Regions from separate parts of the Pseudactinotalea sp. Z1748 genome, predicted to be linked through region 2. Evidence: riboswitches for the same ligand, from Rfam matches in the RefSeq annotation. Region 2 holds a riboswitch; each other region holds the start of a gene.

Region 1 (10,133 bases), on a different contig from region 2:
TGATTTACGGCACCATCAGCGCCTACGTGGTGGCGATGGTGGGCTTCGCGGTGGACCTGTCCGGGTTCGGCAAGGGGGCAGACCCGGGCCGGGCCCGCAAGGCGGTGGGCATCGCGATGAGCACCAGTTGGCTCGGGCTGATCTTTCACGTCGGGGCAGTGGTGCTGCGCGCGATCGCCGCCGAGCGGGTGCCGTGGGCGGACATGTATGAGTTCACCCTGATGTCGACGATGTTCACCATGGTGGTGTTCATGGTGGTCAACCGGCACAAGGATGTCCGTTACCTGGGGACGCTGGTCTTGCTGATCAACGTGGTCGCGCTGCTCATTGCTATCACGCTGCTGTACACCGTCGCCGACGGGGTGCAGCCGGCACTGCAGTCCTACTGGCTGGTGATCCACGTATCGGTTGCCTCGCTGGCGACCGCGTTGTTCTGCGTGGGCGCAGCACTGTCAGTGCTGCAACTGGTGCGTGGAGGTGACGAACGACGGCGGGAAGCCGAGCATGCCCAGTCCGGCGGATCAAGGCGGCAGCCGTTAGGCGGCCGCGGTGTCGAGGGCCGTAGCGGTGCGCACGGTGCTCGCACGGGCAGTGCTAGCGCAGGCGCCGACGGCACCCGGGGTGCCACGCTGGTGGCGCAGGAGGCACAGCCCACCGAGGGTGAAGTCGCATCGATGGACCTGGGCGGACAGGAGCCACAGACGTTGCCGGCCCGGCCCACGTTCTGGTCCCGGCTGTTGGACGCCTTCCCCGCAGAGGAGACCCTGGAGCGATTGTCCTACCGGCTGAACGCCGTGGGCCTAGTGGGCTGGACCTTCGTGCTCATCACCGGATCGATCTGGGCCGAGTACGCCTGGGGCCGGGCGTGGGGCTGGGACCCCAAGGAGGTCGTCTCGCTGATGGTGTGGATCATCTATGCCGCATACTGCCACGTGCGGCTGACCACCGGCTGGAGCAAGAAGGCCTTCGCCTACTTCTCCCTGGCCGGGTTCGCGGCACTGATGTTCAACTACTACGGCGTGAACATTTTCATCAACTCCCTGCACTCCTACGCCGGGGTCTGAGCGGGCAACAACTGCGTTCGTCGGGTAGGGGCCAATGGCGGTGACATGGCGGGTCAGTGACGAGGGGCCAGTTCGTCACCGGCGCCACAGCCGCAACGCTGCCTCCAGTGGGCCGCGGGAGAAGAAGTGCCGCCAGGCCACCGCCGCTCCTACCAGCACCAGTGCCATCACCGCGGTGATGGCCAGACCGTCCTGGGCGGTCTGCGGCCCGGGACGCACCACCTGCGCGATGGCGAACAAGTGGACCACATACACCGTCAGCGCCAACTGCCCCGTGGCCACCAGCGGCCAACCAAAGCGGCCCAGGTAAGGCAGCACCAATAGTGTCAGGGCCAGCACCGCCACGGCCGAGGCGCTGCCCCGGATCAGCCACAACGGCATCTGCGAATGCGCCGCCGCCGAGAGGAACCAGTCCACAGCCGGCTCTCTACCGGGCCGCCCCAGGAACACTTCCAGCACCCGGGAGCCGAGTTCGGCAATCAAGGTCAGCACCACTGCCGCCACAGTCAGCCGTATCTGGACCCACCGGTCGTGCAGCCGCAACCGGCCTAGCCACATCCCGAATAGGAACGGCGCGAGCCAGGTGATCACCGGGTAGGGCCCGGTCAGCAGTGTCGAGGCCACGATCTGCCCCGGCGCGTCCAGTATCGTGGCAGGCTCGCGGTCGAAGACCTCACCGGTTCGCAGTTGGACACCCAGCCACACCAGTGGCCCAGCGGCAACTGCCACGATCGAGGCGGTCAGCAGCAGCCCGGACGGTGCCCGCACCACCACCAGTCCCACGAGGAAGAGCACCGCATAGGTGGTCAGGATGACATCAGAGCCATGACCCGCTAACTGAGTACTCAACCCGATCAGGCTCAGCAGAACCGTCCGCCACAACACCTGCCCCCACGGCAGCGCGCCACCGTCACGGGCTCGCCGGGTCAGCAACGAGTACCCGATCCCGGCCAGCAGCACGAACAACAATGAGGCCCGCCCGTGCGGCAACCGCATGACGAGCCCAGCAATGCCGTCGTCATACAGCGGACCGATGTTGACCGCGACCATGCCCACGATGGCCAGCGCCCGTGCCGCGTCCAGCCCGGTGACCCGGCCATGGGGTGCGCTGGCATCCGGGGAGGCGCCTGCCGTGTGCGCCGCGCTCACCGATGCGCCATCCTGCTGCTCCGCCCTGGCACAGGTTGTGACCGCGCCCATCCAAGTGTCATGTCGACCCGGTGAAGGGACCCTGGGCCGACTAGGTGCGAGGCCCTCTGAGCCCCTCCGCGGCCGGCCCGGGCGTTCCTACGTCAGTTGGAGGGTGGTGAGGCAGGTCGCGCCCTCGTCGGTGGTGGAGAAGTCGGCTGACCCGGTCAGGCCGTCATAGTGAACCTCAATGGTGCCCTGGACATCGCGCGGCAACCAGAAGCCGGCGAAGCCGTTCGCATAGGTCGTCACCTCTTCATCGATGAGCACCTCGCCTGTTGCATCGTCGAGGATCCGCACCTGGAGGTCCTCGTCGGTCAGCTCACCCTGGCATGTGGTCAGGCTGTGGTAGAAGCACTCGTGAGTCTGGTTCACGTAGGGGGCTACGGAGAGGTAGAAACGGTCCTCGGGCATGGGCAGGGTAAGTTCTTGCTGCCCATCGGAGAACATCAGTTCATCGGCTCGGATGGAGGCCATGTAGTCGGTGGGGCGTTCGGGCCCACCGAGTCGATCGAGGTGGTCGATCATCTCCGCGACCTCCATGCCGGCCAGGTCATGGGTGGCGAGGAACTCGGCTTCATCACCCTCGGTGGTTGGCTCGGAGGCCGGATCCGCCGAGGAGCAGCCGGCGAGGATCAGCACCAGCGCCCCGACGATCGCCGCAATTCTTTTCACGTTCTTCCACCTGTCCTATCAGTCCCGGCGCATCTTCTGACCAGCACGGCAGCAGGTCATACTTACCAAGGATTCTTGCCGATCAACTGGGTCATCGTAGGCAACTGCTGCTGCCGAGAGTTTAGGTCTTTCGTCCCGGACCCAGGCGGAGCCTTCCTGCGGCGCCTATTTGAATCGCCCCAGCAGGCCGTTCTGGGCCGGCGCGGGCGCAAGTAGCCCTGTCAACTGATGGTGGCGAGGAGTTCGTTGCAGGCTTCCTCGCAGGCTCGGCACGCCTCTGCGCAGATGCGGCAATGGTCATGGGCCTGTGCGTGACGGGCGCACTCATCGCCGCAGGACTGACAAGCCTGGGCGCAGGCCTGCAACTGAGCACGGATGAGGTTAGCGTCATGACCGGTTTGTCGGGACAGCATGCGGGCCGTGGCATCGCAGATGTCGGCGCAGTCCAGGTTGGTACGTATGCACGTGCGCAACTCGGCAACCATTTCCTCGCTCAGACAAGCGTCTGCGCAGGCGGTACACGCCTGGGAACAGGCCACGAGGGCATCGATCGTTCGGGCCAGTAGATCCCGGTCCAGAGTGATCTGGGCAGGGTGGGTATCCATCATCTCTGCGGTTCTCATTGTCGCTCCCGTTTCGATAACCATCACAGCATTGGCTCTCGACGTTACGACAGCAGCGGCAGGCATGCAGCCGGCGAGGCGGGGTGTGACGATGAAGGTTTGATGAAGTATTCCGGTAATCCCGTGATCAAACCGTGATCTGAGGGTTTGCGGTAGGTACTGTCACTCTTGCTCCCCGCGCCGTGCGGGAAGCCCACAAGCGGACGCCGAACCCTGCCACCGCACCGTGGTCATCGATTAAACGCCGGGCAGGGGCGGGGGACCCAACCGTCGGTGCGCGAGCACCTAGGGGTGAAGTCCCGCCTGGGAAGCCAGGTGAGACCGGGTGAATCTCCAACCCGAACCCGACAGCTGACCTCGTAGGCGACTTGGAGAATCGAATTGACTGAACCAACAACCGGCGCCCGACACCGTGCGGCCTGCCGCCCCTCCACCCCACTGACCGTTCTTGGTCACGCAGTCACTGGGACCACCGGCAGACGGGCGCTGGCCGTCTTTGCCTCCTCCGGCTTGGCGCTCACCATGGGCGCCTCCAGCGCTGTAGCCCTCCCCCAGGTGTCGAGTTCGAGTTCCGGCGTTGGCTCCCTGGCCAACGTGGTGCTCGACGCCGACCTCGACAAGGTGACCACCTCACCGACCGTCTCGGTCGATGCAGACATCGCCTGGGACTTCGCCGCCGCCGAGGTCTCCTCCGAAGCCCCGCCCCCTCCCCCGCCGCCAGAGCCGGTCATCACCGCGCCGCAGCGCCCCACCCAGGACGCCGCCCCGGCCTCCCGCACCGGGCAGCGCACCGAGCAGCCGGCTCAACAGCCGGAGCAGCAGGCCGAGGAGCAGGCCGGGGAAGGCTCGGGCGGGTCCAGCGAGCAGGTCGCAAGCACCTCTTCCGGTTCTGCGGTCGTGGACGTCGCCCGACGCTATGTAGGCACCCCGTATGTGTGGGGCGGCTCTACCCCGGCGGGTTTTGATTGCTCGGGCTTCACCGCCTATGTCTTCGCCCAATTCGGGGTAAGTCTGCCTCGGACATCCGGTGCCCAGGCGGGTGCCGGACGCATTGTCTCGGCAGCCGAAGCCCAGCCGGGTGATCTGGTGGCGTGGCCCGGTCACGTGGGCATCTACACCGGCAATGGCAACAACATCGCCGCCCGAAACCCCGGCACCGCGCTGTACGAGGGACCCATCTTCCATAACAACCCCACGTTCATCCGCGTGCTCTGAGCGCAGATCTCAGCACTCTGCATCGGCCCGCCCTGCCCCAGGGGCGGGCCGATGCTCGTGCTGTGGGTGCCGACGAGGACGCATCCCTTGAGGTGCCCATTGGAGTTGATATCAAGCCTGTGAATGCTGACGACTTAACGGCAGTTCGATAGTGAACACCGCGCCGTGGCCAAGCCCCGCGCTGTCCGCTCTCACACTGCCCGCATGGGCCTGGGCGATGGAGTGGCTGATGGCAAGGCCGATCCCCGACCCTCCGTGCGCGCGGTCACGAGCAGCATCGGCACGGTAGAAGCGCTCGAACAGGTGGGGCAGATGCTCGGCGGCTATTCCGCTGCCATTGTCCTGCACCCACAAACGCAGGCGCGATCCAATCCGGTCGGCGCCCAACTGGACCTGACCTCCCTTGGGGGTGTGCCGCACGGCGTTGTCCAGCAAATTTGTCAAGACCTGCCCGAGCCGGTCAGGGTCGGCGGTGATGACCGCCTGGCGTTCTGACCTTGTGGCCACGATCGCCAGGTCAATGTCCTTGCTAGTGCACTTCACGCTTGCCTGTGCTGCGGCGTCTTCGAGCAGGTCACCGACCCGCACCAGCTGCCATCGCATTTCTAAGCGTCCCTCGCTAGCGGCAGTCACCAGGGCCATGTCCTGGGCCAGACGGGCAAGTCGTGCCACCTGCTCACGCAGCATGACTATGGTCGGTTCATCAGCCGGCACGACACCGTCCACAATCCCTTCGAGGTAGCCATCCAGCGTCGCCACCGGGGTGCGCAATTCATGAGCCAGGTCGCCCAACATGCGAGTGCGGGTCTGTTCGATCCCACCAAGGTCGGTGGCCATGGTGTTGAACGCGCCGGCGAGGTCATCGAACTGCGCACCCATGCGGACCGCTGGCACATGGGCGTTGTAGTCACCGCTGGCGACCTTCGCTGCTGCTTGGCGGAGGCGTTCTAACGCCATGGTGATGCGTCGAGTAAGGAAAATGCTGACCAGCACTGACGTCAGGAGAGCGACGAGGAGCGCCAGGGACAGAGACAGGGTCCATGCCGTGGTGAAGGCTTGCCTTGCGTGCGCCACGACCTCGGAGTCAGCGGGCTCGGCCATGAGCATGTGATCGTGGAAGAGCATTGGCCCGATCACCGAGGCCACAGCCCATGCTGTCCCGGCGGCCACCAAGAGGACCGCGACGATCGCTGCCAGGAGCCGAGCACCCAGCCCCCACTGTTTTCGCGGCCGCTTGGTCATGATCCCGTTCCCATTCGGTAGCCGACCCCCCGCACAGTGCGGACGAACCTCGGCGCGGATGCCTTGTCGCCGAGTTTGCGCCGCAGATGCCCGATGTGAACATCGACAAGGTTGTCATCGCCCACCCAATTGGGCCCCCACACCGTCTCGATGAGTTGGCGCCGGGAAAAGACCATGTCCGGGCGCCCCGCCAGCGCCGCCAGGACGTCGAACTCAGTGCGCGTCAATTGGACACTCTTTCCGTCGAGGAACACTTCCCGCCCCAGAGCGTCAACGGTCAATGGCCCGAACGACGCCACTGCGCCATGGTGGCCCGGTGAGTTCTGCCGCGGACGACGCAGCATCGCCCGCACCCGTGCCACGAGTTCACGCGCGCTGAACGGCTTGGTCACATAATCATCGGCGCCCACCGACAGGCCGATAAGTTTGTCTACCTCCTCCACGCGAGCGGTGAGCATGATGATGTAGCAATCAGAAAACACCCGCACCCTCCGGCACACCTCGATGCCATCGAGGCCAGGCAGACCAAGGTCCAGCAGCATCACCCCAGGGCGCCACTGCTGCGCACGCTGTACCGCGTCATCACCGTCCCCGCAGGTCTGGACCTCGAAGCCATCGCGCTCCAGATAGTTCGCAACCAATCGCGCCAAGGGGGCTTCGTCATCGACGACCAGAACCCGGGGCAGGTTCACTTCCGAATGAGCAAGTGAAGTCATGACTCCATAGTGAACCAAGTAGACCGTCACTAAAAGCGTGAGTGTCCCCACCATCCTCGGGCAGCACCGAGGCGATGACGGCCTGGAAGGCTGGAGTGAACGTCGCCGATGCCAACTGGAGCAGGAAGATGAGGATGTAGATCTGCCAGGCCTCCGCCACAAACGGAAGGGGACACGGCGACCGCGGCCAGGATCAGGTCCGTCCTGCCAGGTTCAGGAGATCAGTGCGGGTTCACGATCGTGTCGTGTGATGGACAGGCCTATCGGCCGTGTCTTGATGGGTTGCGGTTTCGTGCTGTAGTTCGTCGATGAGGACCCTGGTGTTCTCGGAGTAGTCCACGGGCACGGCGAGGAGTTGCACTCCGCCCTGTGTGAATGCGTGCTCCAGGGCGGGGCCGAGTTGTGCAGCGTCGGTGACGTGGGTGCCGGTCGCGCTGTAGGCCTGTGCATAGGCGACGAAGTCTGGGTTGTCGAACGTCATTCCGTAGTCGGTGAACCCGTCGACGGCTTGCTTCCAGCGGATCATGCCGTAGGCGTGGTCTTCGAGGATCACGACGACGAGGTTGAGGCCGAGCCGCACGGCGGTTTCGAGTTCTTGACTGTTCATCATGAACCCGCCATCGCCGCAGACGGCCATCACGCGACGGCCCGGGTGCAGGAGCGAGGCCATGATCGCAGACGGCAGTCCGGCTCCCATTGCGGCTAGTGCGTTGTCGAGCAGAAGCGTGTTCGCTGTGATGGTGCGGTAGTTCCTGGCGAACCAGATTTTGTACATCCCGTTATCCAGGGCGACGATGCCGTCATCCGGCATGACCTGACGGACCTCGTGCACGATGCGCTGCGGGGTCAGCCGATCTTCGGTCGCCCGGTCGGCGACGTTCGCGAGGATGCCTTCACGCAGCGGGAGCAGCGCTTGGGCGTGGGGCACCTTGCCATCCAGCCGGTCTGTGAGGGCGTGCAGGGTGTGGTGGAGGTCGCCGATGACCTCGACCTGCGGGACATAGACCTCTTCGATGGTGGCGGGCTGGTAGTCGAGATGAACGATGGTCTGCCCGCGGGAGTGCATGGTGAACGGGGGTTTTTCGACGGTGTCGTGGCCGATGGTGATGATCACGTCGGCCTGGTCGATGGCCTCGTGCAGGTAGTCGCCCTCGGTCAGGGCCGCGGTGCCCAGGTAGAGGTCGGTGCACCCGGAGACGGTGCCCTTACCCATCTGCGTGGTGAAGAACGGGATCCGCATGCGCGCAACGAACTCCGACAGGGCGTGGGTGCATCGTGGCCTGGCGGCGGCAGCACCGAGCATGATCAAGGGGCGCCTGGCGCCCGAGATCACGTCCGCGGCTGCGGCGATCACGTCGAGGCTGGCGACGGGAAGAGTCGCAGGGGTGGGCGGGATGAGATCGACCTGAGGTGCGGTGGCGGCGGCGATATCCTCGGGAAGTTCGAGGTGGACCGGGCCGGGTCGTTCGGCCTGTGCGACTCGGAAGGCCTCTCGGATCACGGTGGGGATGGTGGGAGGCGAGATTATCTGCTTGGTCATCTTGGTCACGGGTGTCATCGCGGCGATCGTGTCGACGATCTGGAACCGTGCCTGCGCGGCGGTGAGGATGCTCTTTTGCCCGGTGATCATGACCATAGGCATCGCACCGAGCAGCGCGTATGCCGCGCCGGTGGAGAGGTTGAGCGCTCCTGGGCCGAGGGTGGTCAGGCACACCCCGGGACGGCCGGTCAGGCGTCCGTGGGTGGCGGCCATGAAGGCGGCTGCCTGCTCGTGGCGGGTCAGTATCAGTTCGATACCAGAGCGGCGGATCGCTTCGAGGAGGTCGAGGTTCTCTTCGCCCGGTATTCCGAAGATGCGCTCGACGCCTTCGTTCTCGAGAGCTTTGACCAGCAGGTCTGATGCGGTGTGTGTGTTGGGCATGATGCGGCTGTCCTCCTTGGCTTCGTCAGGTGAGTTGCAGGGTGGTGAGGCTGTGGAAGTGGCAGTCATGGGCCTGCTGCAGATACGGGGCGAGGGAGAGGTAGAACTCGTCCTCGGGCAGCGGGATCGAGGATTCGTTCCCCTCGCCGTCGAAGGGCACGAGCGAATCGGGTTCGACCGAGGCGATCAGACCCTCGAGGCGGATCGCATCGAGGTGCTCGGTGATCTCTCGCCCGTCGAGCCCGTTGAGCTCATACTCGGCAAGCCAGCTCTCGGCGATGTCGGTGGTGGCCGAGGCGGCGCCGGTGGAGCAGCTGGCGGTGAGCAGCGCTGCTAACAGGACCGCGATGATCGTGGTGACGGTTCGGGTGGTGGACTGTTGAGGCATAGGTCTGCGCTCGTGTCTGACTCAGGCGGGCACTACGGGGTTGTGGGTTCGGGTGGCTGGTGCAGGCGGGGTGCCCACTCGCGGACGAGCGCGACGGCGTCGAGTCCTGTGGCCGCGACCGGGGCGCCCTCGTGTTCGTGGATGACTAGCACCGGGTCGGTGGAAGCCAGTCGTGTTGTGGTGCCAAGGCCAGTGTGGCCGGCTCCGGCGAGGATGTGTCCGTAAATGCTGGAGGTAAACGTCGAGAACGGCCGATAGACACCGGGGGCGTCACCGAGGCCGTGGTCGTGCAGCAGGGTGCGTGCGGCGTGGGTGCCTTGGGCTGCGGCATCGTCCCAGTGGTCAATCCGGTAGGTGCCGAGGCTGGGGTGCTCGTGGAGGGCGACGCCGCCGGCGGCGTAGATACGCTGCCCTGGTGCTTCGCGCAGGCGGAGCTGGTCGTCGACCGGTATTCCTTCTGGTCTGTTCCAGGGTGAGGGGGCTGTCGGGAGGGTGCCGTGGGCGATGATCGCCAGATCGCCTTCGACCCGCTCGCCACTGTCGAGAACGATGGTGATGTGGTCGGGGTGGGTGCGCACGGCTTGGATGGTGGCGCCCAGGTAGGTAGCGCCCCGAGCGCGATGCAGTTCCAGGAGTTCACCGGCGATGTGCTCACCGAAGGTTGAGGAGCCAGGCAGAGTTGAGCGGCTAATCAGTGCGACTTCGTGCCCGGCGGTGCTCAGCAGTGAGGCGGTCTCTGCCGCGAGCAGTCCACCGCCGAGGATCAGGACACGGGCCGAACTGTGGAGCGCGGCGATCTGGTCGCGGACACCGGCGGCATCGGCGAGCGAATGCAGGGTGGTGAGCCTGCCGGTGGCCATGGCCTCGTCGCGCCCAAGGACATTCTCGCCCAGGGTGCGCGGCCTACTGCCGGTGGTGACGATGAGACCGTCGTAGGTGCGGCTGTCGCCGGAGGAGAGGTCGACCTGGCGGGTGCGCGGGTCGATACCACGCACGGTGTCGGCCACCAGAGTTGCGCCGGTCTTCGGCAGTGCGCTCTGCTCGGGTGTGAGCAGACCGATGGCCACCCCCTTGTTGACCAGGGTGCGGTTGAACGGTTGC
Region 2 (10,133 bases):
AGCAGCATCGCCCGGCCCCCGCCGCCGGACAGCCCCATGGTGCCGATCCGATCGGCGTCGACCATCGGCAGGGAGGCCAGCACGGTCAGGGCGGCCAGGTCGTCGTGGGCCACCATCCCGGCGAAGGTGGTGCCCAGCATCAGCGCGACTTTGGCCACGGTGTGCTCGTGGTCGGCCGCGAGGGTGTTGTAGATCCGCTCCCCGGTGGCCCCCTCGCCCCGCTCGCGCCACAGCGCCATCTGTCCCTGCAGGTGGAAGTCGGCCCGGGCCGGGCGCGGGTCGAGGGGGAAGGCGCGGCTGCCCCACACGAACGCGTCGTGGGCCAGCACGGCGAAGCCCTGCCCGGCCAGGTGGTTCGCCACCGCCTGCCCGCCGTACATCTGTGCCCGCAGCGCCAGGGACTCCGGGGTGTCCTGCTCCCCCAGGTCCACCAGCCGTTCGGCGCCAACCCACTTGTTGCCCGAGTGGCAGTGCATCAGCAGGATCGCCGGTAGCGGGCCGCCGGCACCCTCGGGTGTGCACAGGTAGGCCGCGGTGGCCGGCCCGTACCCCAGTTGCCAGGACAGGCGCTGGGTACGTACCCCGTCGGCGCTGGTCGCCGCGCCGTGGGTGACCTGGACCTGCGTGGGTGGCGCCGGTGGCGCGAGCACCTCGGCGAGCCCGCCGGTGGGTGCCTCGCCTCCCGCGGCGCCGCCGGCGAGCACATAGTCCGCCCAGTCCTCATACCCCGCGATCGCGTTCGGGCGTTGCCGGCTCATCCCTTGCTCCACTTCGACGTCGACCCCGCTCCACCGAGGATTGCTACGGACGCCACGATCCTACGGAGTGGGCAGGCAACAACCGACGACGACGAAGGTCGCCATGGGCGCTCCCGCTCACCCGGGACGGTGGTCCGGCGGGCGCCGGCCAATACGGCGACACGGATGACTGTGCTGTGGAGATCAGGATCGACGCCGGGGCTGGTCCACGTCACCGAGACGTATGAGTGGGACGTCGACGAGCGGGTTCGGCGCCGGTGGCGGCGGTGGCGGAAGAGGCGGCGGGTGCTGATCCTGCTGGGCGCCGGGGTGCTGCGTGCCGGTCGGCGGGCGCTCTCAGCGCCCGAGCGCGGCCAGGAGATCGGTGGCCGTATCGAACGCGCAGGCGCGCACCACGAACCGGTTGATCCCCCAACGCTTCCGGGTGGTCTCGAGTTGTTCGAGGATCTGATCCTGGGTGCCCACCAGGACGTAGGGCACGTCCTCGAACCGACCAACCGGGGTCTCCAGGTCGGCTGCGATACCGGCGATGACGTCCTGGCGTTCCTCGGTGATCGCCAGCACCTGCACCAGCGCCTCCAGGGTCGGCACCGGGCGCCCGGCCTGTTCGGCACCCTCGCGCACCCACGCCACGTGCCGGTCCACCTGCTCCGGTGACCAGACCACCTCGTGCCGGTGTCCGTCGGCACGGGTGGCTCCGAGCCCGGTAAGCCCGACCGCGTCGGCGTTCCCACCGGCCCAGCGCAGCATCGTGGCGCTGGTCCCGCCGAGCAGTAGCGGCACATGGTGCTGCACCGGCCGGGGCTCGTCCAGGCGCAGATCACTGAGCGCGCCGACCTCCGTTGCCGGTACCGGCTGCCCGTCCAACAACCGCCGTACCGCCGAGGCTGCTGTGAGCAGGTGGCGCACCCGTCCGGGGGCGGTGGGCCGCGAGCGCCCGATCATTTCCCACTCCGCCGGTGTGTGCCCGGCACCGAGTCCCACCTCGGCGCGTCCGCCCGAGACCACGTCCAGGGTGGCCACGTCGGCCGCTATGTGGACGGGCTCGCGTATCCCGGCGTTGACGACGTAACTGCCCAACCGCAACGTGCTGGTCACCGCGGCGGCAGCGGCCAGCGCCACGAACGGCGAGGCACCAGCGCCGGGATGGTCGGCGACCAAAAGCGCCCGCATACCCGCGTCCTCACTGCGCCGGGCCAACTCGGCCCAACCGGCGGCGTCGCGCGGTTCGGCCTGGACGGAGAATTCCACGTCCTGCTCAGCCATACCCGAAACGCTACAGCCCGACCGCGAGCCCGCAGGGGCGTTCGCACCGATCTGATCGAGGCTGCTGTTGACACCGACCAGGACCTTCGCACCTGTCCGGGCGGCGGTCACGGTGCCACGATGGTGGGTGAGGTGATGTTCATGTCCACCCGACGCGCCATCCTGGGGTTGGCGGCCGCCCCGTTCGTCTCGGTCGCAGTGACGGCCGCCGTCGTGATGATCGCCGGCGCGCACCGCCGCCTCGGCCTGACACCGCAGGAGGCGGCAGCGCCACTGCCGGGGGATGACCTGCTGCCGGAGGCCACCGTGCAGAACGACCGGGCCATCCTGATCAACGCCACCTCAGAACGCATCTGGCCCTGGCTCGCCCAGATCGGGCAGGACAAGGCAGGGTTCTATTCCTTCGAGACGCTGGAGAACCTGGCGGGTTGCCAGATTGCCGGCGCCACCCGGATCCACCGTGAATGGCAGGACGTTCGGGCCGGCGACACCCTGGCGCTGCACCCTCGGATCCAGTTGCGTATCGCAGCGGTCGATCCCGGAGTGCTGCTGGCTGCCACCAACGCCGGCACCCCGATGCTCGCGGACACCGGCATGGGCTACACCTGGACGTTCCACCTGGTGCCGCTGAACGATCCGGATTCGGACCGCCCGCTCACCCGCCTGCATGTGCGGGAACGCTACGCCCCCCGCACCCGGCTCCAACGGGCACCGGTGGAGGCGACCAGCCTGATCTCCGCCTTGATGACCTGGCGGATGCTGACCCGGATCGCCGGCCTGGTGGAAGGGAGCGCCGGCCGCTGAACCGGCCCGGCCCAACCCGTTCGACGCCGGTTCGGACGCCCCGGCGGTCAGGGGCACCAGCGGTCAGCGTGCCGGGCGGCCACCACTCTTGCGACCGGCGCTGCGGCGCAGTGCGGCGATGATCACCGTTCCGAGGAACAGCACGATCCCGATCAGGCCAAGCCAGATCAAGCCCTCCAGCGCGAACCCCACGATCGAGACCAGCACCCATAGGACGAGCAGGACCACAACGAGAACCTTCATCTCTCCACCCTAGGGTGTCTGCTCTGCGCCCGCTAGGCTGCCCTGCACCCGCCGACGTGGACGTCGACCTCCACGTCGGCCCCGGAGACCTCGGCAGCCAAGACTGTCAAATTGGCGGCTAGATGGGGGCTACTTCGTTCGTGCGGCCTTGGCTCAAGGTGTGGCTACCGGGTCCTCCCGCAACCGGCGCCCCCGGCGCGATTCGAACGCGCGACCTACCGCTTAGGAGGCGGTTGCTCTATCCCCTGAGCTACGGGGGCGGGGGCGAGCAGCACCGGGCCGGAGCGAACCCGGCCCACGCTTCTCGCGCACCGATCGTAGGGCACACACCAGCCCCGCCGGTAATCCAGACACCCCACCCAACGCGCGCGGGATTCTGTGACAATCACATGTGTGGCCCACCACCCATTGGCCGCACCCGCGATCCGGCACCGGCCCACCAGGCCAGTGCTTGGACCACGAACCGAAGGAGCATCGATGCCCGCCCACTACCTGATGTGCCCACCCACGCACTTCACGGTCTCCTACGAGATCAACCCCTGGATGAACGCCAAGGTCTCCACCGACGTCGACCGCGCGATGAGCCAGTGGGACACGCTGCGTCGCACCTACGCGGACCTGGGGCACACCGTCGACGTGATCGACCCGCTGCCGCAGTACCCGGACATGGTCTACGCCGCCAACGGCGCCACCGTGATCGGCGGCATCGCCTACTCCTCCAGGTTCCGGCACAACGAGCGCGCCGGCGAGGCCCCGGCGTACCTGGACTGGTTGGCCCGTGCCGGTTTCACCCCGGTGGAGGCCGCCGAGACCAACGAGGGCGAGGGGGACCTGCTGTGCACCAACGGGTACATCCTGGCCGGGACCGGTTTTCGCACCTCCGCCGCCGCGCACTCCGAGGCCCAGGAGGTCTTCGGCCGCCCGGTGATCTCCCTGCAACTGGTGGACCCGCGCTTCTACCACCTCGACACCGCACTGACCATCCTGCGCGATGACCTGATCGCGTACTACCCGCCCGCGTTCTCCCCCGGCTCCCAGCGGGTGCTGCAGCGCATGTTCCCCGAGGCGATCGTGGCCGGGCACGCCGACGCCGAGGCCCTGGGCCTGAACGCCGTCAGCGACGGTACCCACGTGGTGCACGCACCGGGAGCGACCGGCCTGGCCGCGCAGGCCCGCGAGCGCGGATTGGAACCGATCGCGGTGGACACCTCCGAACTGCTCAAGGGCGGCGGCGGCGCCAAGTGCTGCACCCTGATCCTGCGTAGTCCCACCAAGGCCGACGACGCAGCCGCGAGCGCACTACCTGCCCTGGGCGCACCGCGCCCGGGTGAGGCCGACGACGGCGCAACCCACTGATTCCCGCGAGTCACCGACGAGGAGGTCGCACGATGACGAACAACCCCCGCACCACGAACGCACCCGGACCGCTGGCGCCGAACTATCACCCGTTGGAGGTGGAGCTGGCCACCGCCGAGGGCGCTATGGTCACCGACACCAGCGGACGGGAGTACCTGGACTGCCTGGCCGGGTATTCGGCGCTGAACTTCGGTCATCGCCACCCGTACCTGGTCCGGGCCGCCAAGGACCAGTTGGACCGTCTCACCCTGACCTCCAGGGCGGTGGGCCATGAGCACCTGGAGCGGTTCGCCGGCGCGGTCACGGAGTTGACCGGCACCGAGATGCTGCTCCCGATGAACACCGGCGCCGAGGCGGTGGAGACCGCGATCAAGACGGCCCGCAAGTGGGGGTATGAGGTCAAGGGCGTGCCGGCCGACCGGGCCGAGATCATCGTGGCCGATGGCGCCTTCCACGGCCGCACCACCACGATCATCTCCGCCTCCACCGACCCGGCTGCCCGGGAAGGATTCGGCCCCTACACCCCGGGCTTCGTCGTCGTGCCCTACGGTGACGCCGCCTCGGTGCGGGCGGCGATCACGCCGGACACCGTGGCCGTGCTGCTGGAGCCGGTCCAGGGCGAGAACGGGGTGATCATCCCGCCGGAGGGCTACCTGGAGCAGGTCCGTGCGGCGTGCGATGAGACGAACACGCTGCTGGTGCTCGATGAGATCCAGTCCGGCCTCGGCCGCACCGGGGCCACCCTCACCCAGGAGTTGTTCGGCGTGCGCGCGGACCTGACCACGCTGGGCAAGGCGCTCGGTGGTGGAATCGTGCCGGTCTCTGCGGTGGTGGGCCGGGCCGATGTGCTCGGTGTGATGACCGCCGGTACGCACGGGTCCACCTTCGGCGGCAACCCGTTGGCATGTGCGGTGGGGATCGCGGTGACGGAACTGCTGGCCACGGGTGGGTTCCAGGCCCGGGCGCGCGACCTCTCCCCCGTGCTGGAGGGCCCGGCCAAGGATCTGGTCGCCGAGGGGCTGGCTACCGACGCCCGGGTGATCGGCTTGTGGATGGGCCTGGACGTGGTGTCTCTGTCCGGGCGTCAGGTCAGTGAGCGGCTGGCCGCCGAGGGCATCCTGGCCAAGGAGACCCACGAGAACACCATCCGCTTCGCCCCGCCGCTGACGTTGACCGAGTCGGACCTGGACCGCCTCATGGACACCCTGGGCCGGGTGCTGCGCAGCGCCCGGTAGCCGCCGCCGCCACCCGCCGCCACCGCCGTCGCCGCCCCGCCACCGCCGTCGCCCGCCGCCGAGGGCGAGCGTCCCAGCCGAGGGCGAGCGTCCCGAGGCTCGCCCTCGAGGCTCACGCTCGCCCTCGACGCCGGCGGGTACGGCCGGGGGCCGGGTAGGCGCCGGGGGTGGCGGGTTGGTGGCTTAGTGCCGGCGCCGCTTCCAGTTGAAGGCGTGGTCCTCGGGATCGTCGGTGCTGCTGGTGGGCACCACCATGACCGGGCAACGGGAGTGATGCAGCACCGTCTGGGACGTGGAGCCCAGCAGCATCCCGGTGAAGCCGCCGCGTCCGCGCGAGCCGACCACCACCAGGTCCACCGCGGTGGAGAACTCCGACAGCAGCGCCGCCCCGGTGCCATCCAGGGCGTGCCGGCGTACCTGCACCGCACGACCCTGACTGGCCCGGTCCACCGTGACGTCCAGGCCGGTCTTGACGTCGGCCAGCAGGGTCTCCCGGTCCACCCCGGAGGGAAGCCAGCCCAGCAGACCGGCGCCGGCGCCCATCGGCACACCGACCACGGCGGTCAGTTCCGCCTCCCACCGTTCGGCCTCGTCGATGGCCACGTTCAGGGCGAGTTTGGCCGAGTCCGAGCCGTCCACGCCCACCACGATCCGGCGCACCGGCAACGGCAGACCGGTGTCGTCGTCGTCCTCGCCCTCCCGGTGCGGCACCACCACGGTGGGGCAGTGGGAGTGGGCCGGTAGCGCCGAAGAGACGGTGCCCAGGATCCGTTCGGCGAATCCGGACCGGCCCCGGGTACCGACGACGGCGAGGCGCACCTGGGCGGACAGGTCCACCAACACTCCGGCCGCGTCACCGGTCTCCAGGGCGCTGGTCACCTGCACACCCACGCCCTCACAGCGGGTGAGGGCCTCGTCCAGGACCGCTTGGGCCCCGTCACGGATGGCGGTGTCGTCCAGCGTGGCATACCCGCCGTCGATGGTGCCGGCGGCGAAGGTGGGCAGCGCGTAGGCACACACCAGGTGCAGGTTCCAACCCGACTTTCCTGCGTGGGCCAACGCCCAGTCCAGTGCGTTCAGGCTGGCGGCCGATCCGTCGACTCCGACGAGGATCGTGGGTTCGCGTTCCATACCGGTCTACCCCCCTTTTTTTGGGCTGATCTTGACCATTGTGCTACAAACCTGACGGTTGCGGGGCATGTCGCCGGAAAATCTCATATGGGTGCTCATCGGAGCTGTTCATCGTGCCTGTGCCAGCACCGCTCCGCACGGACACGCCGGTATACGGCGCACCGGTGCGCACAGCACAACGGCCCGCCCCGATGCGGGACGAGCCGTTGTGCGTGGTGCGTGTGCCGGTCAGCCCATCACACGGATGAACGTGGGGCTCGAGTTCCAGATCGGGCCCTCGTGCAGCGGTGAACTGGGGTTGCGGGCCGCGATGTGCTGGCCGTTGCCGGTGTAGATGCCCACGTGCCCGGGCCACCAGACCAGGTCACCGGGCTGCGCCTCAGAAGCCGAGACGATACGTCCGGCGTTGCGCTGGGCCGAGGACGACCGTGGCAGGGAGACGCCGAACTGGGCGTACACGTAGGCGGTGAAGCCCGAGCAGTCGAACCCGGCCGGAGTGCTACCGCCGTACACGTACGGGGTGCCCGTGTACCGGCGGGCCAGGTTCACCACGGCGGAGCCGGAACCGGACGCGGGAGCGGCGCTCTGAGTGGACTCGCTCGCCGCCTCCTCGGCCGGCTGCTCCTCCGCCTGCGTCTCCTCCTGAGCCGGAGCGGCGGTGCGGTTACCGGTGCGGGCCGCCGGGGCGGTGGCCGCGGTGGGCCGCTGCGTGGTCGCCGCCGGCGGTGGCGGTGGGGGCGGAGGTGGTGGCGGGGCCTCGGAACTCACCACGGCCGCGGTGAAGGACCAGTCGGCGTCGGCGTCGACCGAGATGGTCGGCGAGGTGCTGACCGAGTCGCGGTCACCATCGAGCACCACGTTGGCCAGCGAACCGAGGCCGGAAGCGGAGTTGGACACCTGGGGGGCAGCGGCCGCGGTGGAGGCGCCCATGGTCAGCGCCAGTCCGGAGGAAGCAACCACGGCCAGTGCACGACGACCGGTGGTGCCGGCCACTGTGGCGCCAAAGGCGGTCAGGGGGGTGGAGGGCCGGCACGCTGCACGGTGGCGGGCTCCGGTTGTGCGTTGAGTCAAAATCTTCTCCACGCGCCTACGGGGTGAGCTGTCGGGTTCGGGTTGGAGATTCACCCGGTCTTACCTGGCGAACCAGGTGGGACTTCACCCCTAGGTGCTCGCGCACCAAAGGTTGGGTCCCCCGTCCCTGTCAATTGCGTCTGTCGGGACCTGCTGGCGGTGACAGGGTTCGGCGCCGCCTGCGGGTACTCATCGATGGAGGGGACGACGAGCACGGCTGACGTTACCCGACGACCCCGGCAAAAGTCACATTCCGGTCACAATTGGTTCTGTGAAATGGTTCACAGGATCCGCCCCAGGCGCCTAGGTCCTCAGAAAATAGCGGAATTCCGCGGCAACGGCGCGATCGACGAGACGCTGTGTCATCGCCACAATGTGGACTGCGCCACATGCTGGACGCCGCTCTCCTGACCCGCCCAGCGAGCGCGCGGGCTGCGGCTGTGCTAGATCCACGGCACCGAGCACCTGCCGGCAGGCCCTCCTGCACCCCGTCCCGAACGCACGCGGGCGGCACCCGGACACCCGCTGCGGGCACCGGATCACCCCGGCTCGGCGGCGCTGACGAACAGGTGCCCCACGGTGTCCTCGGTGAGTTCCAGGCTCTGCCCGTTCACGGTCAGGTCTACCGCCGCGCCGTCGGTCCGGGCGCGGAAAGCCACCCCGGGCACCATCCCGACGCGCTCGAACTCGGTCAGCAGTTCCACATCCACCTGCAGCGGCTCCCCGATCCGCACCAGGGTGTAGTAGGCCGGATCGGCGGTGATCGCGGCGCCCAGGGACGTACCGGGCAGTTCGGCGACACCGGCGACGGGTTGCCCGATCCCGGCGGGGCCGGGGATGGCGTTGCCGTAAGGATCCTCCCGCGGGCGCTCGAGCAGTTCGAGCAACTGCTGCTCCACCCGCTCGCTCATCACGTGCTCCCACCGGCAGGCCTCTTCGTGCACGTAGGGCCAGTCGAGTTTGATCACGTCGGTCAGCAGCCGTTCGGCCAGGCGGTGCTTGCGCATCACCTGGGTGGCCCGCCGCAGGCCCTCATCGGTCAGTTCCAGGTGCCGGTCACCGGAGACCACCATCAGGCCGTCCCGTTCCATGCGCGCCACCGTCTGGGACACTGTGGGCCCGGAGTGACCCAGGCGCTCCGCGATCCGGGCGCGCAGGGGCACCACGCCGTCCTCGATCAGTTCGAACACGGTCTTGAGATACATCTCCGTGGTGTCGATCAGGTCGCTCACGTGCCTGCCCCTTGGTGGTCGCCGCATTCCTCCTGTCAGCCTAGTGCCCGGCGTCCGGCTCCGGGCCGGGTGCGCTGCACGTCCTGCGCGCCCTGCCACGACTCTCCCGGCCCCGGGCCGGCCGGCCGCGCGGCGCAGCGCTCCTGGCGGGGCCGGCGGACCTGCGATGATCGTGCCCATGAACGATCCCGCGATCGCCATCCCGGCCTCCATCCGTCCCGCGGACGGCCGGTTCGGCTCCGGTCCCGCGCGCATCAGGCCGGAGCAGAGCCAGGCGCTGGCCGCCCTGGGCACCACCCTGCTGGGTACCTCCCACCGCCAGCCCCCGGTGCGCTCCCTGGTCGGCCGCGTCCGGGAAGGTCTCGCTGACCTGTTCAGCCTCCCCGAGGGATACGAGGTGGCCCTGGGCAACGGGGGCGCCTCGATGTTCTGGGACGCGGCCACCTTCGGACTGATCCGCACCCGCTCCCAGCACGTCCGCGCCGGGGAGTTCGGCGCCAAGTTCGCCGCCGCCGCGAGCGGCGCTCCGTTCCTGGCCGACCCGCAGATCCTCACCGCCGAACCCGGCAGCACCCGCTCACCCGAGGTCGCCGCGGGGATCGATGCCTACTGCTGGGTCCACAACGAGACCTCCACCGGCACACTCACCCCGGTCAGAAGGGTCGACGACGACGGTGCCCTGATGCTCGTCGACGGCACCTCGGCCGCGGGTGGGGTGGGCGTGGACGTGCGCCAGACCGACGCCTACTACTTCGCCCCGCAGAAGGCCCTGGGTTCCGACGGCGGGTTGTGGCTGGCCCTGTTCTCCCCCGCTGCGATCGAGCGGATCGAGGAACTGGGTCAGCGGTGGGCGCCGGCGTCGTTGTCCCTTCCCGCGGCGCTGGCCAACTCCCGGCAGGACCAGACCGTGAATACCCCGGCGATCGCCACCCTTGTGCTGTTGGCCGAGCAGGTCGACTGGTTGAACGACCAGGGCGGCCTGGACTTCGCTGCGGCGCGCACCGCGCAGTCCTCGCAGTTGCTGTACCAGTGGGCCA
Region 3 (10,133 bases), 180 kb from region 2:
CGCGCGGATCCGAGACGTTGACCGAGCCCGAGGTGGTGCGCAGCCGGGACGGGCTCCTGCGCGTGGAACTTGTCGCGACCCCACGGGAGACAACCATTGCCGGCAGGCCTGCCCGGGTGCTGACCTACAACGGCACTGTTCCGGGGCAGACCTGGCGGGTGCGTCCCGGGGACCGCATCGAGGTGCTCCTGCGCAACGAACTCGAGACGCCGACCAACCTGCACACCCACGGCCTCGTGGTGTCCCCGCGGGACAACGGGGACAACCCCTTCGTCAGTGTCGATCCGGGGCAGAGTTTCGAGTACCGTTTCGACCTGCCCGAGGACCACCCGACCGGGGTGTTCTGGTACCACCCTCACCGCCACGGCACGGTGGCCGACCAGGTCTTCGGCGGTCTGTACGGTGCCCTGCTCGTCGAGGGCGATGAGGTGCCGGTCAGCCGGGAGCGAGTCCTCGTCGTCTCGGACATCGCGATGGATGGCGACGGCGAACTCGCGTCGGCGTCGGCAGCGCAGGTGATGATGGGCCGAGAGGGGGACCTTGTTCTGATCAACGGTCAGGTCCGGCCAGAACTCACCGCCCGTCCGGGAGAACGGGAACGCTGGCGAGTGGTCAACGCGTGCACATCCCGCTACCTGCACCTGGCCCTGCCCGGGCAGGATCTTGCGTTGCTGGGCATCGACAGCGGCCACGAGCCCGCCGCCCGGGAGGTCGAGCAGGTGCTGCTTGCTCCGGGCAACCGCGCGGATCTGCTGGTGACCACCCGCGGGGGTACCAGCGAGTTGCGCTCGCTCGGATACGACCGCGGCGCGATGGGCATGATGATGGGCGGTAGGGACCTGTCAGGCCCCGCCGCCCTGGCCACCCTGGCGGTCTCCGGGGACGAGGCCGCCGCGGTGGGGCGGGTGCCCGAACGACCTGCGGACCCCGACCTGCGCAACCGCCCGCTCGATGAGCGACGGGAGATCGCCTTCACCATGAACATGAGCGGGGGGATGATGGGTCCCGGCCGCAGGGGGATGATGGACCTGGGCTTCGACGGACGCCCCTTCGACGCCGACCGGGTCGACCAGCAGGTCGCCGCCGGGTCGGTGGAGGAGTGGACCATCACCAATCCCACGCCGATGGATCATCCCTTCCATCTGCATGTGTGGCCCATGCAACTCATCGAGACCAACGGCGAACCGGTGTCAGAACCGACCTGGCGGGATGTCGTCAACGTCCCCGCCAACGGCCGGGTCCGGACGCTGGTGGACTTCACCCACCACCCGGGTCGCAGCGTGTACCACTGCCACATCCTCGACCACGAGGATGCCGGGATGATGGCAGTGGTCGACACCCGCTGAGCCCGACGGCCACACAAGCGCATGGCCCATTCCGTCGAGCCGACGAACATCACCCAGAATTCGTGACCGCCCACATCCGCAGGACGGCGAAGGTGAACGCCAGGAGCGCCCGCGGCGGACCCGGAGAGCACCGGCAGCCAGCGGCGCCATGGGCGGCCGGTGCCGCAGAATCAGCCCGCGTCCCTCGGCCGAGTAGCGCTCGAGGGTCCACGCCACCATGAAGAACTAATGAAGATCCCTGTCCGTTGCGGTCAGATCGGGAATGGAAAACTTCTCGCCTGCCTTACTGCTGATGAGATACCCTCCAGGGGTATATGGAGCGATCGAATGAGGGGTTGTCATGGGTACGCCACCGAGTCACGACCACGCAGGGCCCCGGCCACGCGAGGGCCAGGAGCACACCGCGCACGCCGACCACGACTCGGCCTACGGTGCCGCGGCCGGGCATGAGGCCACGCACGGGCAGGCGTTGCCCACTGAGGGCGGGGGTGTCACCGACCCGCTGACCGCTGCGGGGCACGACTCGGCCGCGGACCACGGGCACGCTGCTCACGCCGGCCACGACAGCGGGCACGACACGCACGCCGGTCACGGGGGGCACGGCGGTCATGGCGACCACGTGGCCATGTTCCGTCGCCTGTTCTGGATCATGCTGGCCCTGGCGGTGCCCACGGTGCTGCTCAACGGGATGTTCGCCGACCTGCTTGGCTACGCGCTGCCCGACCTGCCGGGTGTGGAGGCGGTCTCCCCGGTGCTGGGTACGGTGATCTACCTGTGGGGTGGGCGCCCCTTCCTCACTGGCGCGATCGGTGAGCTGCGCACCCGCAGACCGGGGATGATGCTGCTCATCGGGATGGCGATCACCGTCGCCTTCGTCGCGTCCCTGGGGGCCAGCCTGGGGTTGTTCACCCACGAATTGGACTTCTGGTGGGAGTTGGCGCTGCTCGTCGTCATCATGCTGCTCGGACACTGGCTGGAGATGCGCTCCCTGGCGCAGACGTCCTCCGCGCTTGACTCCCTGGCCGCGCTGCTGCCCGACGAGGCCGAACGGGTGGAAGGGGACCAGGTCATCACGGTCTCCCCCGCCGAGTTGCGACTCGGTGACGTGGTAGTCGTCCGCCCGGGCGGGCGAGTGCCGGCCGATGGTGAGGTCGTGGACGGCGGTGCGGACGTCGATGAGTCGATGATCACCGGTGAGTCGCGGCCGGTGCTGCGCACCGTGGGAGACCACGTCGTGGCTGGCACCGTCGCGACCGACAACGCCTTACGGGTTCGAGTGTCGGCCGTGGGGGAGGACACCGCCCTTGCCGGCATCCAGCGGCTCGTGGCCGAGGCGCAAGCCTCCACCAGCCGCGCCCAGCTCCTCGCGGACAAGGCCGCCGGGTGGCTGTTCTGGTACGCGCTCATCGCCGCCGCAATCACCGCCGTTGTGTGGGTGTCCTTCGGGGTTCCGGACAGCGCACTGGTCCGGGCGATCACCGTCCTGGTCATCGCCTGCCCCCACGCTCTGGGCCTGGCGATCCCACTCGTCGTGTCCATCTCCACCGAACGCGCTGCCCGCGGCGGCGTCCTGGTCAAGGACCGCGGCGCCCTGGAGCGGATGCGCGTGGTCGACACCGTGCTCTTCGACAAGACCGGCACCCTGACCAAGGGCGAGCCGGCCCTCACCGACGTCACGAGCACCGGAGCGTATGAGGTGGAGGAACTGCTGCGCCTGGCGGCGGCTGCCGAGGCCGAGAGTGAGCACCCGCTTGCCCGCGCAGTTCTCGCCGCGGTCCGAGACCGCGGGCTGCAGGTTCCCTCGGCCGCCAACTTTCGGGCTGCGACGGCCGTGGGGGTACGCGCCACCGTCGAGGGCCGCGAGGTCCAGGTCGGCGGGCCTGCGCTGCTCTCCCAGTACGGCGCCGAGCCGCTGGCCGCGACAGCGTCGTGGGCACGGTCCGGTGCCACCGTCCTGCACGTTCTCGTCGACGGCCAGGTGGCCGGTGCGCTCGCCCTGGCCGATGAGGTCCGCGAGGAGTCACGGCACGCGATCGATGCCCTGCACCAGTTGGGCATCCGGGTCGTCATGATCACCGGTGACGCCGAGCCGGTGGCCCGGGCTGTGGGCGCCGAACTGGGCATCGACCAGGTCTTCGCCCAGGTGCGCCCGGAGGACAAGAGTGAGAAGGTCGCCCAACTGCAGCAGGAGGGCCGTATCGTCGCCATGGTCGGGGACGGCGTCAACGACGCCCCGGCGCTGGCTCAGGCAGACGTCGGGATCGCGATCGGTGCGGGCACCGACGTGGCGATCGCCTCCGCCGGCGTCATCCTGGCGTCTGACGACCCCCGGTCGGTGCTGTCGGTCATCCAGCTCTCCCGTGCCGGGTACCGGAAGATGAAGCAGAACCTGTGGTGGGCTGCCGGCTACAACATCGCGGCCGTGCCCCTGGCCGCAGGTGTGCTGGCCCCGGTCGGGTTCGTCCTACCCATGTCGGTCGGCGCGATCCTCATGTCCCTGTCGACCATTGTCGTTGCGCTCAACGCCCAACTGTTGCGCCGCCTGGACCTCAGCCCCGAGACCAGCACCGCCGCGGCGCACGGCGCACCTCGGGTCCCTTCCGCCGACGGCTCACGGGCTACTGGGGATCGCGAGGACGTGGTTGGGGCGCACCGTCACTGACGCGGCCAGGGTGTGCCATGCACCGGGCGATCCTGCTGCCCTACGGCCCGCCAACGAGGGTGCAACCCGCGCTGTAGTCCGCCTGGCTGAAAATCCACGTATCCGCGTCGGCGCCGGCCACTGGGCGCCGGAGCGCCGCAGGCGCTGACGGCCCGGCCCACCTGCTGGTCCGTGCTGCTGGACGACTTCCCCGCCGAGGCGACCCTGGAGCGGTTGTCCTATCGGCTCAACGTCGTCGGCCGGGTGGCGAGTTCATCGCCGTCGGCGCAGCCGCACCCGCAACAATGCTTCCAGCGGGCCGCGGGAGAAGAAGTGCCGCCAGCCCACCGCTGCGCCTATCAGCACCAGTGCCATCACCGCCGTGGTGACCAGGCCCGCCGGTGCGGTCCCCGGGCCGGGACGCACTACCTCCGCGATGCCGAACAGGTGCACCACATACACGGTCAGCGCCAACTGACCCGTGGCCACCAGCGGCCAACCGAAGCGGCCCAGGTAGGGCAACACCAGTAGTGTCAGGCCCAGCACCGCCACGGCCGAGGCACTGCCCCGGATCAGCCACAACGGCATCTGCGAGTGTGCGGCCGCCGAAAGGAACCAGTCCACACCGGGCTCCCCATCCGGCCGCCCCAGGAACGCCTCCACCGCCCGGGAGCCGAGTTCCGCAAGCAGGGTCAGCACCACTCCGGCCACAGTCAACCGTATCTGGACGCACCGGTCTTGCAGGCGCAACCTGCCCAGCCACATCCCGAACAGGAACGGCCCGAGCCAGGTGATCACCGGGTACGGCCCGGTCAGGAATGTCGAGGCCACGATCTGCCCGGGCGCATCCAGTAGCGTGGCAGGCTCCCGGTCGAAGACCTCACCGGTTCTGAGTTGGGCACCCAGCCACACCAGTGGTCCAGCGGCAGTTGCCGCGATCGAGGCGGTCAGCAGCAGCCATGAGGGGGCCCGCACCACCACCAGTCCCACGAGAAACAGCACCGCATAGGTGGTCAGGATTACCTTGGAGCCATGACCCGCCAACTGAGTGCTCAGCCCAATCAGGCTCAGCAGAACCGTCCGCCACAACACCTGCCCCCAGGGTAGCGCGGCACCGTCGCGGGCCCGGCGGGTCAGGAACGAGTACCCGATCCCGGCCAGCAGCACGAACAACAATGAAGCCCGCCCGTGCGGCAGCCGCATGACAAGCCCGGCGATGCCATCGTCATAGAGCGGACCGACGTTGACCGCGAGCATGCCCAGGATGGCCAGCGCCCGCGCCGCGTCCAGTCCGATGACCCGGCTATGGGGTGCGGCGGCATGCCCGGGGTCGCTAGCCGCGTGCGCCGCGCGCACCGGTGCGCCGTCCTGCTGCTCCGAGATTGGCACAGGTTGTAACCGCGACCTATATCAGTTGGAGAGTGGTGAGGCAGGTGGCGACCTCGTCAGTGGTGGAGAACGCGGCTGTACCCGTGCGTACCTGGAGGTCCTGGTCGATGAGTTCACCCTGGCAGGTGGTCAGGCTGTGGTAGAAGCACTCGTGAGTCCGGCTCACGTAGGGGGCCACGGATAGGTAGAAGAGGTCCTCGGGCATCTGTGCGGCTAGTTCCTGCTGCCCGTCGGAGAGCACCAGTTCATCGGGCCGGATGGAGGCAATGTCATCGGTGGGGCGTTCCTTTCCACCGAGCCGGTCCAGGTGGTCGATCATCTCTGCGACCTCCATGCCGGCCAGGTCATGGGTGGCGAGGAACGCGGCTTCATCACCTCCGGCGGTGGGCTCGGAGGCCGGATCCGACGAGGAGCAGCCGGCGAGGATCAGCACCAGCGCCCCAAGGATCGCCGCCATTCTCTTCATGTTCTTCCACCGTCCTATTGGGCCCCGCCGCCATTTTTTTGCTGGTACGACAGGTCATCGTCGCCCGAATGTGTTCAAGGATTCGACCAAACGGGTCATCCAGGCAACCATTGCGCCCGAGATTCTGGGCTTTCGTCTCGAATCAAGGTGCCTTCTGCAGCGCAGGCGGCAAGGTCTGGGTCGGCGCGAGCGTGGGTAGACCTGTCAACTGATGGCGGCGAGGAGTTCGTTGCCAGCCTCATCGCAGGCCCGGCACGCCTCTGCGCCGATGCGGCAGTGGTCGTGGGCCTCTGCGTGACGCCTGCATTCATCGCCGCAGGATCTGCAAACTTGAGAACAGGCCTGCAACTGGGCACGGGTGCGGTCGGCATGAGACCCGGTGTGTCGGGACAGCATGCGGGCCGTGGCGCCGCAGATGTCGGCGCAGTCAAGGTTGAGACGTATGCAGGTGCGCAACTCGGAGACCATCTCCTCGCTCAGGCACGCGTCTGCGCAGGCGGTGCACGCCTGAGAACAGGCCACTAGGGCATCTACCGTGCGGGCCAGAAGATCCCGGTCGAGACTGACCTGGGCGGGGTGGGTATCCATCATCTCTCTGGTTCTCATTGTCGCCTCTATCTCGATAGCCATCACAGCCTTGTCTCCCGACGCTACGACAGGAGCGGCGGGCATGCAGTCGCCGCGGCGGGGGATGACGATGAAGGTTTGATGAAGCATTCGGTAATGCCGTGATCTAACCGTGATCCGAGGGTTTGCGGTATGTACTGTCACTCTTGCCCCCGCCGTGCGGGAAGCCCACAAGCGGACGCCGAACCCTGCCACCGCACCGTGGTCACCGATCAACGCCGTGGCAGGGGCGGGGGACCCAGCCGTCGGTGCGCGAGCACCTAGGGGTGAAGTCCCGCCTGGGGAGCCAGGCAGACCGGGTAAGTCTCCAATCCGAACCCGACAACTGACCTCGTAGGCGAACTGGAGAACCGAATTGACTGAACCAACAACCGGCGCCCGACACCGCGCGGCGTGCCGCCCCTCCACCCCACTGACCGTTTTCGCTGACTCAGTCACTGGGACCACCGGCAGACGGACGCTGGCCGTCTTCGCCTCCTCCGGATTGGTGCTCACGATGGGCGCCTCCAGCGCTGCGGCCGTCCCCCAGGTGTCGAGTTCGAGTTTCGGGGCCGGCGCCCTGGCCAACGTGGTGCTCGACGCCGACGTCGACATCGATAAGGTGGTCACCTCACCAACCGTCACTGTCGATGAGGACATCGACTGGCACGTCGCCATCGCTGAGGTCTCCTCCGAAGCTCCACCCCCACCCCCACCCCCACCCCCACCGCCAGCCATTACTGCGCCGGAGCGCCCCACCCAGCGTGCCGCTCCGGCCTCCCGCACCGGTCAGCGCACCGAGCAGCCGGCTCAACAGCAGGAGCAGCAGACCGAGGATTCCTCCTCCGGCGAATCCAGCGAGCAGACCGCGAGCACTGCCTCTGCCTCCGGTTCTGCGGTCGTGGACGTCGCCCGCCGCTACGTGGGCACCCCGTATGTGTGGGGTGGCTCTACCCCGGCGGGCTTTGATTGCTCGGGCTTCACCGCCTACGTCTTCGCCCAATTCGGGGTAAGCCTGCCTCGGACGTCCGGTGCCCAGGCGGGCGCCGGACGCATAGTCTCGGCAGCCGAAGCCCAGCCCGGCGATCTGGTGGCGTGGCCCGGCCATGTGGGTATCTACACCGGCAACGGCGACAACATCGCCGCCCGAAACCCCGGCACCGCCCTGTACGAGGGCCCGATCTTCCATAACAACCCCACGTTCATCCGCGTGCTCTGACCGCATATCTCAGTTGCTGCATCGGCCCGTCCGGCCCAGGGCGGGCCGATGCTCGTGCGGTGGCTGGATGAGAGCACACCCTTTCCAACGCGGCCACTGCCGAAGACCGCCGGTGGAGGCGGTCTCAGGCCTGCGAATGCTGCCGCCCCAAGGGCAGTTCGATGGTGAAGACGGCGCCGTGGCCAAGCCCGGCGCTGGCCGCTTTCATGCTGCCACCGTGGGCCTGGACGATGGAGCGGCTGATGGCAAGCCCGATCCCTGACCCTCCGTGCGCGCGGTCACGAGCCGCATCAGCACGGTAGAAGCGCTCGAACAGGTGGGGCAGGTGCTCGGCGGCTATCCCACCGCCGTTGTCCTGGACCCACAACCGCAGTCGCGATCCACTCCGCTTGGCACCCAATTGGACTTGACCTCCCTTTGGGGTGTGCCGCACGGCGTTGTCCAGCAGGTTGGTCAGGACCTGCCCGAGCCGGTCAGGGTCCGCGGTGATGACCGTCTGGCGTTCCGACTCCGTGGCCTCGATCGTCAGATCAATGCCCTTGTCCGCGGACTTGACGCTTGCCTGTGTTGCGGCGTCCTGAAGTAGGTCACCGACCCGCAGCGGCTGCCACCGCATTTCCAAGCGGCCCTCGCTGGCGGTTGTCACGAGCGTTATGTCCTGGGCCAGCCGGGCAAGGCGTGCGACCGGCTCACGCAGCATGCCCATCGTCGGTTCATCGGCAGGTACGACACCGTCGACGATCCCTTCGAGGTAGCCATCCAGGGTCGCCACCGGGGTGCGCAGTTCATGGGCCAGGTCGCCCAGCATGCGGGTGCGGGTCTTTTCAATATGTCCTAGGTCAGTGGCCATGGTGTTGAACGCGGCGGCGAGGTCATCGAACTGCGCGCCCATGTGGACCGCTGGCACATGGACGTTGTAGTCACCGCTTGCGACCTGCACTGCTGCTTGTCGGACCCTTTCCAACGCCCTGGTGATGCGTCGAGTGACGACAATGCTCACGAGCACTGACGACAGGAGAGCGACGAGTAGCGCCACGGAGAGGGACAGGGTCCATGCCGCGGTGAAGGCTTGCCTTGCGTGAGCCACGACCTCGGAGTCAACGGGCTCGGCCATGAGCATGTGATCGTGGAAGATCATCGGCCCGATCACCGAAGCGACAGCCCACGCTGTCCCGGCGGCCACCAAGAGGACCGCGACGATCGCTGCCAGGAGCCGAGCGCCCAGTCCCCACCGCTTTGGCTGCCGCTTGTTCATGACCCGGTCCCCATTCGGTAGCCAACTCCACGTACGGTCCGGATGAACCTCGGCGCAGATGCCTTGTCGCCGAGTTTGCGTCGCAGATGCCCGATATGGACATCGACGAGGTTGTCATCACCCACCCAATTGGGTCCCCACACCGTCTCGATGAGTTGGCGCCGGGTGAAGACCATGTGCGGGCGCGCCGCCAGCGCTGCGAGTACGTCGAACTCGGTGCGCGTCAGTTGGACAGTTTCGCCGTCGAGGGACACTTCCCGGCCCAGAGCGTCAACGGACAATGGCCCGAACGACGCCTCTGCGCCATGGTGGCCAGGTGGGTTCTGCCGCGGACGACGCAGCATTGCCCGCACGCGTGCAACGAGCTCACGTGGGCTGAACGGCTTGGTCACATAGTCATCGGCGCCCACCGAGAGGCCGTTGAGTTTGTCGACCTCCTCCACGCGGGCGGTGAGCATGATGATGTAGCAGTCAGAGAAGGTGCGCACGCTCCGGCAGACCTCGATCCCATCGAGACCAGGCAGGCCAAGGTCCAGCACCACCACCCCAGGTCGCCACTGTCGCGCACGCTGCACGGCGTCGTCTCCGTCAGCGCAGGTTTGGACCTCGAAGCCTTCGCGCTCAAGATAGTTCGCGACCAATCGCGCCAAGGGGGCTTCGTCATCGACGACCAGAACGCGGGGCAGGTTCACGTCCGAATGAGCAAGGGAGGTCATGGCTCCATAGTGAACCAAGATGACCGTTACGTGCGCTGCCGCGGAACGTGTGCGACCCCAGGACTGTTCGGCGCCCTGACGTGCGAAGCCGACCAATGGCGCCGACGACGAGGGTGATCGCGGGCATTCCGATACTCACGCTGGTTCCCCCGGACCGCTCGCGCAGGAGAACCGTAGGCCGATCCCCTCAGGCGATCCCGGCGCGGTGGGCGAGGATCACCGCCTGGACCCTGTCCCGCACCCCCAGTTTGCCGAGAATGTGGGCGACGTGGGTGCGCACGGTGTTCTCCGTGAGGTGCAGTTCGGCGCCGATCTCGGCGTTGCTCAGCCCGCGCGCCATGACTCCGAGCACCTCGCGTTCGCGTTCGGTGAGCAACTCCAGCCCGGGAACCGGCTCGCGCGCTGCACCTACATAGGACGCAACGAGGCGCCGCACCACGGTGGGTCCGAGCGCCGATCCCCCTGCGGCGCAGTCCTTGACCCCCTGGATGAGAT

The links. A riboswitch is a leader RNA that binds a small molecule or an ion and turns the genes downstream of it on or off. The one in region 2 is predicted to bind cyclic di-AMP.
Region 1: it holds a riboswitch for cyclic di-AMP, as region 2 does, so the genes downstream of both, ACO0LU_RS07775 (C40 family peptidase) here and ACO0LU_RS02445 (C40 family peptidase) in region 2, are expected to answer to the same signal.
Region 3: it holds a riboswitch for cyclic di-AMP, as region 2 does, so the genes downstream of both, ACO0LU_RS01650 (C40 family peptidase) here and ACO0LU_RS02445 (C40 family peptidase) in region 2, are expected to answer to the same signal.

Annotation. Positions count from the first base shown of each region.
Region 1 covers NZ_JBMPQB010000003.1:94,205-104,337, reverse strand. The annotation lists gene ccsB (c-type cytochrome biogenesis protein CcsB) at 1-1,064, shown strand, start outside; gene ACO0LU_RS07790 (heparan-alpha-glucosaminide N-acetyltransferase domain-containing protein) at 1,140-2,213, opposite strand; gene ACO0LU_RS07785 (CueP family metal-binding protein) at 2,352-2,927, opposite strand; gene ACO0LU_RS07780 (four-helix bundle copper-binding protein) at 3,149-3,550, opposite strand; cyclic di-AMP (ydaO/yuaA leader) riboswitch at 3,783-3,931, shown strand; gene ACO0LU_RS07775 (C40 family peptidase) at 3,932-4,765, shown strand; gene ACO0LU_RS07770 (ATP-binding protein) at 4,877-6,007, opposite strand; gene ACO0LU_RS07765 (response regulator) at 6,004-6,723, opposite strand; gene ACO0LU_RS07760 (acetolactate synthase large subunit) at 6,956-8,644, opposite strand; gene ACO0LU_RS07755 (hypothetical protein) at 8,670-9,032, opposite strand; gene ACO0LU_RS07750 (FAD-dependent oxidoreductase) at 9,065-10,133, opposite strand, start outside.
Region 2 covers NZ_JBMPQB010000001.1:512,629-522,761, reverse strand. The annotation lists gene ACO0LU_RS02485 (acetylxylan esterase) at 1-758, opposite strand, end outside; gene ACO0LU_RS02480 (LLM class flavin-dependent oxidoreductase) at 1,095-2,024, opposite strand; gene ACO0LU_RS02475 (SRPBCC family protein) at 2,166-2,828, shown strand; gene ACO0LU_RS02470 (hypothetical protein) at 2,892-3,071, opposite strand; tRNA gene ACO0LU_RS02465 (tRNA-Arg) at 3,259-3,331, opposite strand; gene ddaH (dimethylargininase) at 3,549-4,427, shown strand; gene rocD (ornithine--oxo-acid transaminase) at 4,460-5,662, shown strand; gene ACO0LU_RS02450 (universal stress protein) at 5,846-6,793, opposite strand; gene ACO0LU_RS02445 (C40 family peptidase) at 7,022-7,864, opposite strand; cyclic di-AMP (ydaO/yuaA leader) riboswitch at 7,864-8,033, opposite strand; gene ACO0LU_RS02440 (iron dependent repressor, metal binding and dimerization domain protein) at 8,404-9,096, opposite strand; gene serC (phosphoserine transaminase) at 9,275-10,133, shown strand, end outside.
Region 3 covers NZ_JBMPQB010000001.1:331,011-341,143, forward strand. The annotation lists gene ACO0LU_RS01625 (multicopper oxidase family protein) at 1-1,346, shown strand, start outside; gene ACO0LU_RS01630 (heavy metal translocating P-type ATPase) at 1,687-4,008, shown strand; gene ACO0LU_RS01635 (heparan-alpha-glucosaminide N-acetyltransferase domain-containing protein) at 4,261-5,376, opposite strand; gene ACO0LU_RS01640 (CueP family metal-binding protein) at 5,393-5,842, opposite strand; gene ACO0LU_RS01645 (four-helix bundle copper-binding protein) at 6,047-6,559, opposite strand; cyclic di-AMP (ydaO/yuaA leader) riboswitch at 6,676-6,824, shown strand; gene ACO0LU_RS01650 (C40 family peptidase) at 6,825-7,667, shown strand; gene ACO0LU_RS01655 (HAMP domain-containing sensor histidine kinase) at 7,792-8,922, opposite strand; gene ACO0LU_RS01660 (response regulator) at 8,919-9,638, opposite strand; gene ACO0LU_RS01665 (response regulator) at 9,826-10,133, opposite strand, start outside.